Regions from separate parts of the Paenarthrobacter sp. FR1 genome, predicted to be linked through region 3. Evidence: predicted binding sites of a transcription regulator. Region 3 holds the regulator's gene; each other region holds the start of a gene.
What was found. The regulator LexA, encoded in region 3, represses DNA repair genes until DNA is damaged. The targets are predictions, from matches to a motif close to TCGAACANNTGTTCGA.
Positions count from the first base shown of each region.

Region 1: the regulator LexA is predicted to act here: its motif matches at 1,816-1,831, upstream of ACR30Z_RS12630 (shikimate dehydrogenase).
Region 2: the regulator LexA is predicted to act here: its motif matches at 1,831-1,846, upstream of ACR30Z_RS06790 (LexA family protein).

Region 1 covers NZ_JBPFSF010000005.1:336,323-339,596, reverse strand. The annotation lists gene ACR30Z_RS12635 (bifunctional sugar phosphate isomerase/epimerase/4-hydroxyphenylpyruvate dioxygenase family protein) at 1-804, opposite strand, end outside; gene ACR30Z_RS12630 (shikimate dehydrogenase) at 804-1,718, opposite strand; gene ACR30Z_RS12625 (IclR family transcriptional regulator) at 1,924-2,694, opposite strand; gene ACR30Z_RS12620 (MFS transporter) at 2,898-3,274, shown strand, end outside.
Region 2 covers NZ_JBPFSF010000002.1:456,446-459,719, forward strand. The annotation lists gene ACR30Z_RS06775 (GMC oxidoreductase) at 1-302, opposite strand, end outside; gene ACR30Z_RS06780 (hypothetical protein) at 447-884, opposite strand; gene ACR30Z_RS06785 (dihydrofolate reductase family protein) at 1,059-1,655, shown strand; gene ACR30Z_RS06790 (LexA family protein) at 1,860-2,291, shown strand; gene ACR30Z_RS06795 (LacI family DNA-binding transcriptional regulator) at 2,288-3,274, opposite strand, start outside.
Region 3 covers NZ_JBPFSF010000013.1:46,344-49,617, reverse strand. The annotation lists gene ACR30Z_RS20210 (ATP-dependent DNA helicase) at 1-860, shown strand, start outside; gene lexA (transcriptional repressor LexA) at 857-1,600, opposite strand; gene ACR30Z_RS20200 (LysM peptidoglycan-binding domain-containing protein) at 1,946-2,305, shown strand; gene ACR30Z_RS20195 (histidinol-phosphate transaminase) at 2,384-3,274, shown strand, end outside.

The DNA of each region.
Region 1 (3,274 bases), on a different contig from region 3:
GCTCTGCTCCTCCAGCCAGATCAGGGAACGCATGGCATCCACGGCCGTGCGCTCAACGTCCGACTGGCGGAACACGTCGTTGAACACTTCCAGGGACACCGGGCCCGTGTATCCGGCGCGGACCACGTGGCCCATGAACTTGGCGAGCTCGAACTGCCCTTCGCCGGGGAACACTCGGTAATGGCGGCTCCAGGACAGCACGTCCATGGAGAGCTTGGGGGCGTCGGCCACCTGGACGAAGAAGATCTTCTCCGCGTTGATCTGCTCGATCGGCGCAGTGTCCCAGTCGCGGGAGAGGATGTGGAACGAGTCCAGGCAGGTGCCAAGGTTGGGATGGTCCACCATCTCCACCGAGCGGTACGCATGCTCATAGTCGTTGACGTATTTGCCCCAGGCCAAGGCTTCATAGGCAACCTTGACGCCGTGATCCCCGGCCAGCTCGGCGAGTTCGGCCAGCTGGGAGGCGCGGAGTTCGTCGTCGTCGATGGTTGCCGTGGCCACGTTGGAGCAGACCAGGATGGTGTCCATGCCCAAGCGGGACATGAGCTTGAACTTGGCCTCCGCCCGGCGAAGGTTGGCTTTGAGCAGGTCCGGGGTGACGCCGTCGAAATCCCGGAACGGCTGGTACAGATCGAGGCCCAAGCCGAGGTCGGCGGCCATCGTCCGGACTTCCTCCGGGCTGTGCGGGGACGTGACGAGGTCCTGCTCGAAGATCTCGATGCCGTCGAAGCCCGCAATGGCGCAGGCCTGCATCTTCTCCTTCAGGGTGCCGGACAGGCAGACCGTGGCGATTCCGGTGCGCATCAGTGGCCTGCCTTCGTCAGCTCAGGGGCCAGGGCGGCGGCGGCGTCTTCTACCGCGATCAGCTCCAGGAAATGTGCCCGCATGCGGTCGCGGTCGGCTTCGCGACCAGTGATGAGCTGGAAGGCGTCGGCCGCCTGACCGACTGCCATGCGGCCGCCGTCGAGGACTTTGCAGCCCTTGGCCCGTGCTTCGCGGACCAGCTGTGTATCGATGGGGCGGTAGACGATGTCCGCTACCCAGTGGCGTGGTTCCAGGAGTTCGATGTCCAGGGGCAGGCCCGGGTGTGCGGCCATGCCGATCGGCGTGCAGTGCACCAAGCCGTCCGCGAGGGGCATGATCTCGCTCAGCTCTGCGGTTGTGCGGGGCGTGACGACGGCTGTGGGGAAGAGTTCGCCCAGCTCAGCGGCACGTTCCGCCGCGCGGGCCGGATCCATGTCCACCAGGTCCAACGTGCTGACGCCGGCTTTGAGGAGCGCATAGGCCACGGCGGAACCGGCGCCGCCCGCACCAAGCTGCACCACGCGGTCCAGCTTCGCGTTCGGAAGTCCGGTGCTGAGGGCGGCACCAAAACCGGAGAAGTCTGTGTTGTGCCCAATAAAGCGACCGTCTTGGATGAGGACCGTATTGACGGCACCCAGGCGACGGGCGTCGTCGGAAATTTCATCGAGGTGCTCCAGCACCAGCTGCTTGCACGGGTGCGTGATGTTCAGTCCGTTGAAGCCCAGGCGCTGGGCTGCGGTGAGGAGGTCCCCGACGGCGGCGGCCGGCAATGCGAGTTCCAGCAGGTCGATGGGGCGGTACAGCAAGCGAAGGCCCTGCACATCGGCTTCGCGTTCGTGCATGGGCGGCGTGAGCGACGGCATGACGCCTTCGCCTATGAGGCCCACCAGAACGGACTCGGCTCGGTTGCTCATCCTAAAGCTCCTTTGACTTCAGCACCGCCGGGCGTTTGGCGCTTTCTGGGGCGCCGCTTCCCGGGGTGTTATTTAGGTTACTACAAGTGTTCATATTCCGCACGCTTGTTCTTATCGCGAACATCTTGGGGGCGCGCACTCAACTAGCTGACATTTGTGGTTGTTCTGAGCGCTGATAACAACCACAAATGCCAGTCAGTTGGGATCAGCGCTGGGGCAGGCGGGCCGCGAGTTCAGCCGCGGCTTCCTGCAGGGTGGGCACATGAGCGATGAGTTCCTCCATGGTGAGGCGGAAGACCGGCACCGCAGTGGCCAGTGACGCGAAAGCATGGCCCTGGGAGTTGAGGACCGGCACGGCCACGGCGCGCATGCCGATCTCGTTTTCTTCATCCATCACGGCGTAGCCCTGGCGACGAACCTGCTCGATCTCCTCGCGGAACTTGTCGCGGTCAGTGATGGAGTGCTCGGTCAGGGGATCCAGGGGGAGCTCCTCCAGGAGACGCTTCCGCTCGATCTCGTCCTCGAAAGCGACGATCGCCTTGCCCACGGAGGTTGTGTGCAGCGCACCCAGATGGCCGGGGTCGCTGGTGACGCGGAAGGTCTTGGGGCCGTCCACCTTGTTGACCGTGAGGTGATGGTTGCCGTCGCGGACAGACAGGATGGTGGCCTCGTTAGTGCGCTCGGTGACCCGCTGGAGGACAGGCAGTGCTGTCGCTGCAAAGCCGTGGTGATTCGAAACCCGTTGGCCGAGTTGGAACACCCGCAAGCCCAAGTGGTAACGGCGCCCATCCGGCTCGTAGTCGACGAAGCCATCACGCGTGAGCGAACCCAGCAGGCGATAGGTGGTGCTGAACGGCAGGCTGGCACTCCTGGCCAGATCCGCCGCGCTTGCACCACGCGGTTCATTGCCCAGAAGTACCAGCAGGCTCAGGGCTTTGCCGACCATGTCGGTCTTTGTGTCCTCTTTCACACTCATAACTCGATGCTCTCACATAGTGAGAGCTATTTCTAGATGGTGGTGACATCTCTTGACAAGTGACCCCACTCACAGCCACTATTGCTGTATTGCACAAGTAGCTCTCACCATGTGGTTACTTTCGGGATGATCCGGCCGCACCTCGCTCTGGTCTTCCCTAAGAAGCTAGATCCGCGACATCGTCGTCACAGAAGGAACCTCCCATGAGCCAAACAATGCCGTCAGCGACGCCAGGCACTGAAACAACCACCGGAACCCCCAAGAAAGCCGCGCTTGCCAGCTTCCTGGGCAGCGCCGTCGAGTACTACGACTTCTTTATCTTCGGCTCGGCTGCCGCCCTGATTTTCCCCCACGTGTTCTTCCCGGACGCAGACGCCAACGCGGCCATCATGTCCTTCGCGACCTTCGGCTTCGCCTACGTGGCCCGCCCCGTCGGCGCTGTCATCCTGGGCCACTTCGGTGACCGGATCGGACGGCAAAAGGTCCTCATGTTCACCCTCGTCCTGATGGGTGCCGCCACCTTCGTGATCGGATGCCTCCCCGACTTCAAGACCATCGGCTGGTGGGCGCCCGTCCTGCT
Region 2 (3,274 bases), on a different contig from region 3:
TCGGTGCCGCGGAAGGTCCATGCGTCGAAGAGTCCGTACAAACCGCGGTCCGGGTCCCAAAAGTTTCTGCCCATCTCCGACGGGGTACGCGCGAAACTGCCGGGCGGGTACGGCTTGCCGCGCTCCATCAGGACCACGGACTGGCCGGCCTCTGCCAGGCGAAGGGCCGCTACCGAACCGCCGAAGCCGGAACCCACCACCACAGCATCAACCTTTTCGATGCCGGTCGAGCTGCGGCGCGGCGGATCAGAAGCGGGTTCAAAACCTGCATCCCCACTGTTCCCGGTCCCCAGACGACCCATGGCCGTTCCTCTCAGAGGAGAGCTGACAACATAGCTGCTGCAGAGGGTACCGGGCTTGGCCGGGCGATGCCTCCGCGGACTATGGGCCTTATGTTCCCACCGGGCAGGGGATCTGTAAATGAGGTGGAGTAAGCACCCGCAGTCTCAGGGCGCGCTGATCCGGGTGTACACCATGTCAAAGTCGTGTTCCAAGGGGCCGCCAGGGTAGGTTCCCCGTTCCAGCCGGGCGTTGATGGTGTTGCCGTCGGCGCTGAAACGGCCAACGAAGCGCTGGGGCCAGTCCGGTCCGTCCCGGAACAGGGTCCACTCGTTGTCCTTGAGCGTCATGTCGTAGATCCGTGCGACGCCGCGGGAATCGAAATAATGCTGCTGGAAAGCACCGTCCGAGCCGGTGGCGCCGATGATGCTCACCGCGTTGGGGTACTCCGGCCGTTGGACAGTGGAACGCTGGATGAGGAAGCCTCCGTTTTCCAGCCATTCGAAGGTGGTCCGGCCGGGGGCTTCCAATCCCGGGATGGACGTTTCCCACTCGCCGATGAGGATGTTCAGTTGCTCCAACGTGGGTTTTGGATCCCGTGCCATGGCCGCCCTCTCTTCGCGGATGTGAACAGGTTCAGCGTAGGACCCGTCCTATCCCGCGCATAGGGCCGAAGCGTTGCGGATGTGGTGCTCGACCCCGGCGATAACCTTCAGCGATTGAACCTTCCCAGGCAGTGGTTCCTATGCGGCCAGGGACGACGGTGGCAGGATGGGCGCATGAGCCAAGTCACCTGCGATCTGACGGTTTCCCTGGACGGGTTCGTTGCCGGTCCCAACCAGTCCCTCGAGCAGCCGCTGGGCGAGCGCGGCGAAAGCTTGCACCGTTGGCAGTTCGAGGAGCGGGAAACCAACGCCGCAGAGATCGAAGGGATCCTCGCCGCAGGTGCGTTCATCATGGGCCGGAACATGTTCGCGGGCCCCGGCCCCGGCCCCTGGGGTGCCGATTGGCATGGATGGTGGGGAGAAGAACCGCCGTATCACGCACCGGTTTACGTCCTCACTCATCACGAACGTGAGCCGCTGGAGATGCAGGGCGGCACAACTTTCCATTTCGTCACGGACGGAGTCGAAGCTGCACTGGACCGCGCACGGGATTCCGCCGGCGGCAAAGATGTTGCCATCGCAGGTGGAGCGCAGACGGCGCGCCAATTTCTCGCGGCGGGGCTGATCGACGAGCTGCGGCTTCACATCTCACCCATGATTCTCGGTGGCGGTGAGCGGCTGCTGGACGGCGTGGGGGACCTGACGCTTGAGCCTGTGGAAGTGAGCGGCACTGGGCTGGTCACCCACGTGCGGTACCGCGTCCTTCGCTGAGCGGAGCCGCGCAGCAGAGCCACTCCATAGCCTTCCGGTCACGGGGTGCTGCGGCGTTTGATAGCACAGGTGCTGGCCATCGCAGGCCTCGCTGTTCGGAAAGGCATGAACACCTCTTCGCAACCCAGGTACACGCCGCGGCAACAATGTCCGTCATTCGCTGTACACTCAAGTATCGAACATATATTCGAATAAAGGTGTGTTGTGGGCGTGATAGTCGGCCCCCGCGTGATAGATGCGGGCTTTTCCTTGATGTCGGTACTGCTGGCTCCCATTCCGGTGTCGGCGGGGTACCCGTCGCCCGCCCAGGATTATTTTGACGGCAGGATCGACCTCAATGAGCACTTGATCAAGGATGTGACCAGCACTTTCGTGGTGAGGGTGACGGGGCAATCGATGGAAGGCGCGGGTATCAGTGACGGCGACGAGTTGATCGTCAACCGGGCGCTGGAGCCCAAGGATGGATCCGTCGTCGTGGCCGTCCTTGATGGCGAGCTGACCATCAAAAGGCTCCGCGTCACACCCTCAGGGGTCATCCTTCAGGCGGAGAATCCAAAGTATCCGGACATTCGGGTGCCAGCCTTGTCCGAGCTGACCATCTGGGGCGTTGCCACCACGTGCCTCCATCACATCTAGGGTGCCGGCGGCGCTGTCGAGTCGCGGACTACCAATTCCGGTGTGAGCCTTTTGTCTGCGACAGGTGCTTCGGGATCATTGAGCCGCTCCAACGCTATTGTTCCCGCTGCTTGGCCCAGGGCGATGGCATGGAGGTCCACGGACGTGAGGTCGATGCCGTGCAGTTTTGCGGTCCTGGAATTGTCATAGCCCACCAGGGACAGGTCGCGCGGGATGGCCAGGCCGAGGCCGTAGGCGGCCTCCCGGGCGCCCAGTGCCAGTTGGTCGTTGTGCGTGAAAATTGCCGTTGGTCGCTCGGCCTGCGTCAGGAGAAGGGTCGCGGCCCGCTGCCCCGCCTCCTGCGTGAAGTCGTCGGCAGCCAGCGTTAGGGGCTTCAGTCCGGCGTCGCGCATGGTCTTTTCATAACTCTGCCGGCGGGCTATGTGTCCGTCGTAAATCGGCCCGGCAAGGTGCGCCACCCGCCGGTGCCCCAGGCTGAGCAGGTGCTCGGTGGCGGCTCTCGCCCCGGCGACATCGTCCGAGTAGACGCTGTCCACGCCCGCCACCGGCCGGGTGACACTCACCAGCGGCACGATCTGTGCCAGCTCAAGCACGCGCTCGTCCGGGTCCAGGAGGGTCGCGGCGATGATGATGCCCACTCGAGCCTCGATCAGGGACTCCAGCGCGCCTCCATCGACGCCGTCCACCGACCGGGAAACGCTGAGGATCAGGCGGTTGCCATCCTGGGGCAGTGCCATGCGGACGCCGCTGAGAATGTCGGCGTAGACCTCGTTACGGATGTCCATCAAGTACAGCCCGACGGCGGAGCGGTGCTTGCGTGCCAGGTCGGCGGCTACTGCGTTCGGCCGGTATCCCAGACGCCTGGCGGCCTCGAAAATTGCTTCCTTGGTTTCGCCGCTGACCCCGGGTGCTCCGCGGAAGGCGAAAGACACGAGGGTTCTGGAGACGCCCACCTCGCGGGCGACATCACTTTGTGTGGCGGG
Region 3 (3,274 bases):
AGGGTTATTCGCAACCTGACGAGACCGCACCTGCCCTCATCAACATCGCTCCGCTCAGCGTCGCGGGACGGCTCCGGGAGGGTCTCTTTGCCGGCCACACCGTGGTGCTTACCTCAGCTACGCTGGCCATCGGCTCGGCCTTCGAACCGGCCGCCGGCGGCCTCGGCCTGATCGGCGACGGGGCACCAAGCTGGACCGGCATCGATGTTGGATCGCCGTTCGACTATCCCAAGCAGGGCGTGTTGTACGTAGCGAAGCATCTGCCTAAACCTGGCCGGGGTACTTCACCCGAAGCGCTCGATGAGTTGGAAGACCTCATCCGCGCGTCCGGCGGCGGAGCACTGTGTCTCTTCTCCTCTCGGCGGGCTGCCGAGGAAGCTGCGGATGCCATGCGGCTGCGCCTGGACGTGGACATCCTCTGCCAAGGCGAATCCACCATGGCGGCCTTGGTGAAGCAATTCGCGGACGAGCCGGATACCTGCCTCTTCGGAACCATGTCCCTGTGGCAGGGCGTCGACGTGCCGGGTGGTTCCTGCCGGCTCGTGGTGATCGACCGCATTCCTTTTCCTCGTCCGGATGACCCCCTGATGACTGCCCGCTCACGGGCCGTCGCACAGTCAGGCGGGAACGGTTTCATGGCGGTTTCGGCAACACATGCCGCGATCCGGCTGGCGCAGGGCGCTGGACGCCTCATCCGTTCCACCGGTGACAAAGGTGTCGTGGCTGTGCTCGACTCACGGCTCTCGACAGAACGCTATGGCGGTTTCCTGCGGGCCGCGCTGCCACCGTTCTGGGCCACGACCGACCGAGCGGTGGTGCGTGGGGTCCTGGAGCGTCTGGGGTCGGCCAAAGCCCCCTAGAGGGAACGCAGGACCGAGACGACCTTGCCCATGATGGTGGCTTGATCGCCAAGGATGGGTTCGTATTGGGTGTTTTGCGGGAGCAGCCACGTGTGCCCGTCCCGCTGGCGGAAGGTCTTTACGGTGGCCTCGTCGTCCAGGAGTGCCGCCACGATGTCGCCGTTGATGGCGTCGTTTTGCCGCCGGACAACCACCCAGTCCCCGTCGCAAATGGCGGCATCAATCATGGAGTCGCCGGCAACCTTGAGCATGAACAGTTCGCCATGTCCCACGAGCTGCCGAGGCAGCGGGAGTACGTCTTCCACTGTCTGGTCCGCCAGGATTGGACCGCCCGCTGCGATGCGGCCTACCAGGGGAACCATGGCGGTATCGCTGGCGCTGGCCAGCTCCGTCACGGCGAGGCCTCCTGCGCTGCGAAGCGTCGTAGGCGCTTCAACTCCAGGGATGGGCCCGCCGTCGAGGGTCAACGGCATGAGGACTTCCATGGCCCGGGGACGCTTGGGATCGCGGCGGAGGTAGCCCAGTTTTTCCAATTGGGAGAGCTGGTGGGTGACGCTCGACAAACTGGCGAGGCCCACGGTGTCGCCGATTTCGCGCATGCTGGGGGGATAGCCGTTGTCGTTCACTGACCGCTGGATGGTCTCCAGGATTTTCTTCTGCCGGACAGTCAGGCTCTTGGGACTCTTCTGAGGCTGTTGGCTCCGCAGGGGTGCCCCGCCGCCTGTGGCTTTCGCTGCCATGTTCGCCAATGCCTTTCCATTCCGCCCCGAAGAGTCTCCGGGATGCAGGGCCTGAAAAATGTCAGACCCTCCTGTTCCACTGAAACAGTGCTGTTTCTTCACTCAAACGTAGGGCAGCCACAGGCGTTTATCAAACATTTGTTCTAGCGAGTCTCGACACCGTTCGTTGATAAGTGCTAAAAATGTCATAGCAAGGTTCGAATATGTGTTCTATAAACCTGATGCTGATGCGGGATGTTCGAAGAAAGTGTTCGAACATCGGGGTCGGTGGAGGGGGACACAAAGAATTGGCAGTCGAACGCCGGGCACTCCGGCGTGAGGCAATAGCTCAGAAGGGCTCAGCTCATGTCCGCAATCACTACGTTCGCTGATTTCCGCACCACTCAGGCTCCCTCGCGCCTGCGGCTCACCCGTCGGGGTCGGATGGTCTTCTTCGGCATTCCCGCGATGCTGCTGGTGGCTGCGCTGCTAAGCCTCGCCGGATTCATCACTTCGCCCGCCAAGGCCTCGGACTCGCAGGCTCAGCTGCATCCGCCGGTGGCGGTTACCGTCACTGTGCAACCTGGCCAATCCCTGTGGGGTATCGCCGGTGCAGCCGCTCCGGAGCGCGATCCGCGCGATGTCATCGCGGAAATCATCCAGTTGAACGACCTCCGCGGCGGACGTATCCAGCCCGGCCAGCAGCTGTTTGTCCCAGCCAACTGAGTCGCTCCACCAGCAGGGAAACGGATGCTCCGGCGTCACAGTTAGTCGGCAGTCCCGGCGGCACCTTAAACTGACGTGGTGAGTGACCAGCTTGAGCGACTTGACCGACTTCCCCTCCGGACCAACCTGCGTGGACTGAGCCCCTACGGCGCACCGCAGCTTGATGTCCCTATTTTGCTCAACGTCAACGAGAACACCCATGGTGTCCCTGCGGATGTCCAGGCCGCCATCACTGAAGCCGTCGCTGCTGCGGCCACGGGACTGAACCGCTACCCGGACCGCGAGTTCACGGAACTTCGCCAGTCGCTGGCCGAGTACCTTGGTCACGGACTCTCCCCGGACAATATCTGGGCCGCCAACGGATCAAACGAGGTCCTGCAGCAGATCCTCCAAGCATTTGGTGGTCCGGGGCGCAAAGCCCTTGGCTTCCCGCCTACGTATTCCATGTACCCGTTGCTCGCCAGCGGCACGGACACCGAGTATGTCCGTGGCGTCCGTGCCGACGACTATGGGTTGGACGCGGAGTCGGCCGCTGCCCAAGTCCGGGAAACCGGTGCCAACATCGTTTTCCTGTGCTCGCCCAACAATCCCACGGGGACAGGGCTGGGCTTGGACGTGGTGGAGGCCGTCTACGAGGCCGGCGAAGCGAGCCAGGCAATGGTGATTGTGGACGAGGCCTATCACGAGTTCGCGCACGACAATACGCCGAGTGCCCTGACCCTGCTGCCTGGCCGCGAGCGGCTGATCGTCTCACGCACCATGAGCAAGGCATTCGCCCTGGCTGGTGCGCGGCTGGGCTATATGGCTGCAGCGCCCGAGGTTACGGATGCCATCAGGCTGGTACGCCTGCCGTACCACCTGTCCGCCGTCACGCAGGCCACTGCCCTCGCAGCACTCAATCACCGCGAAGCCCTGATGGCCGACGTCGAGGACATCAAGGTGCAGCGCGACCGCATCGTGACGGAACTC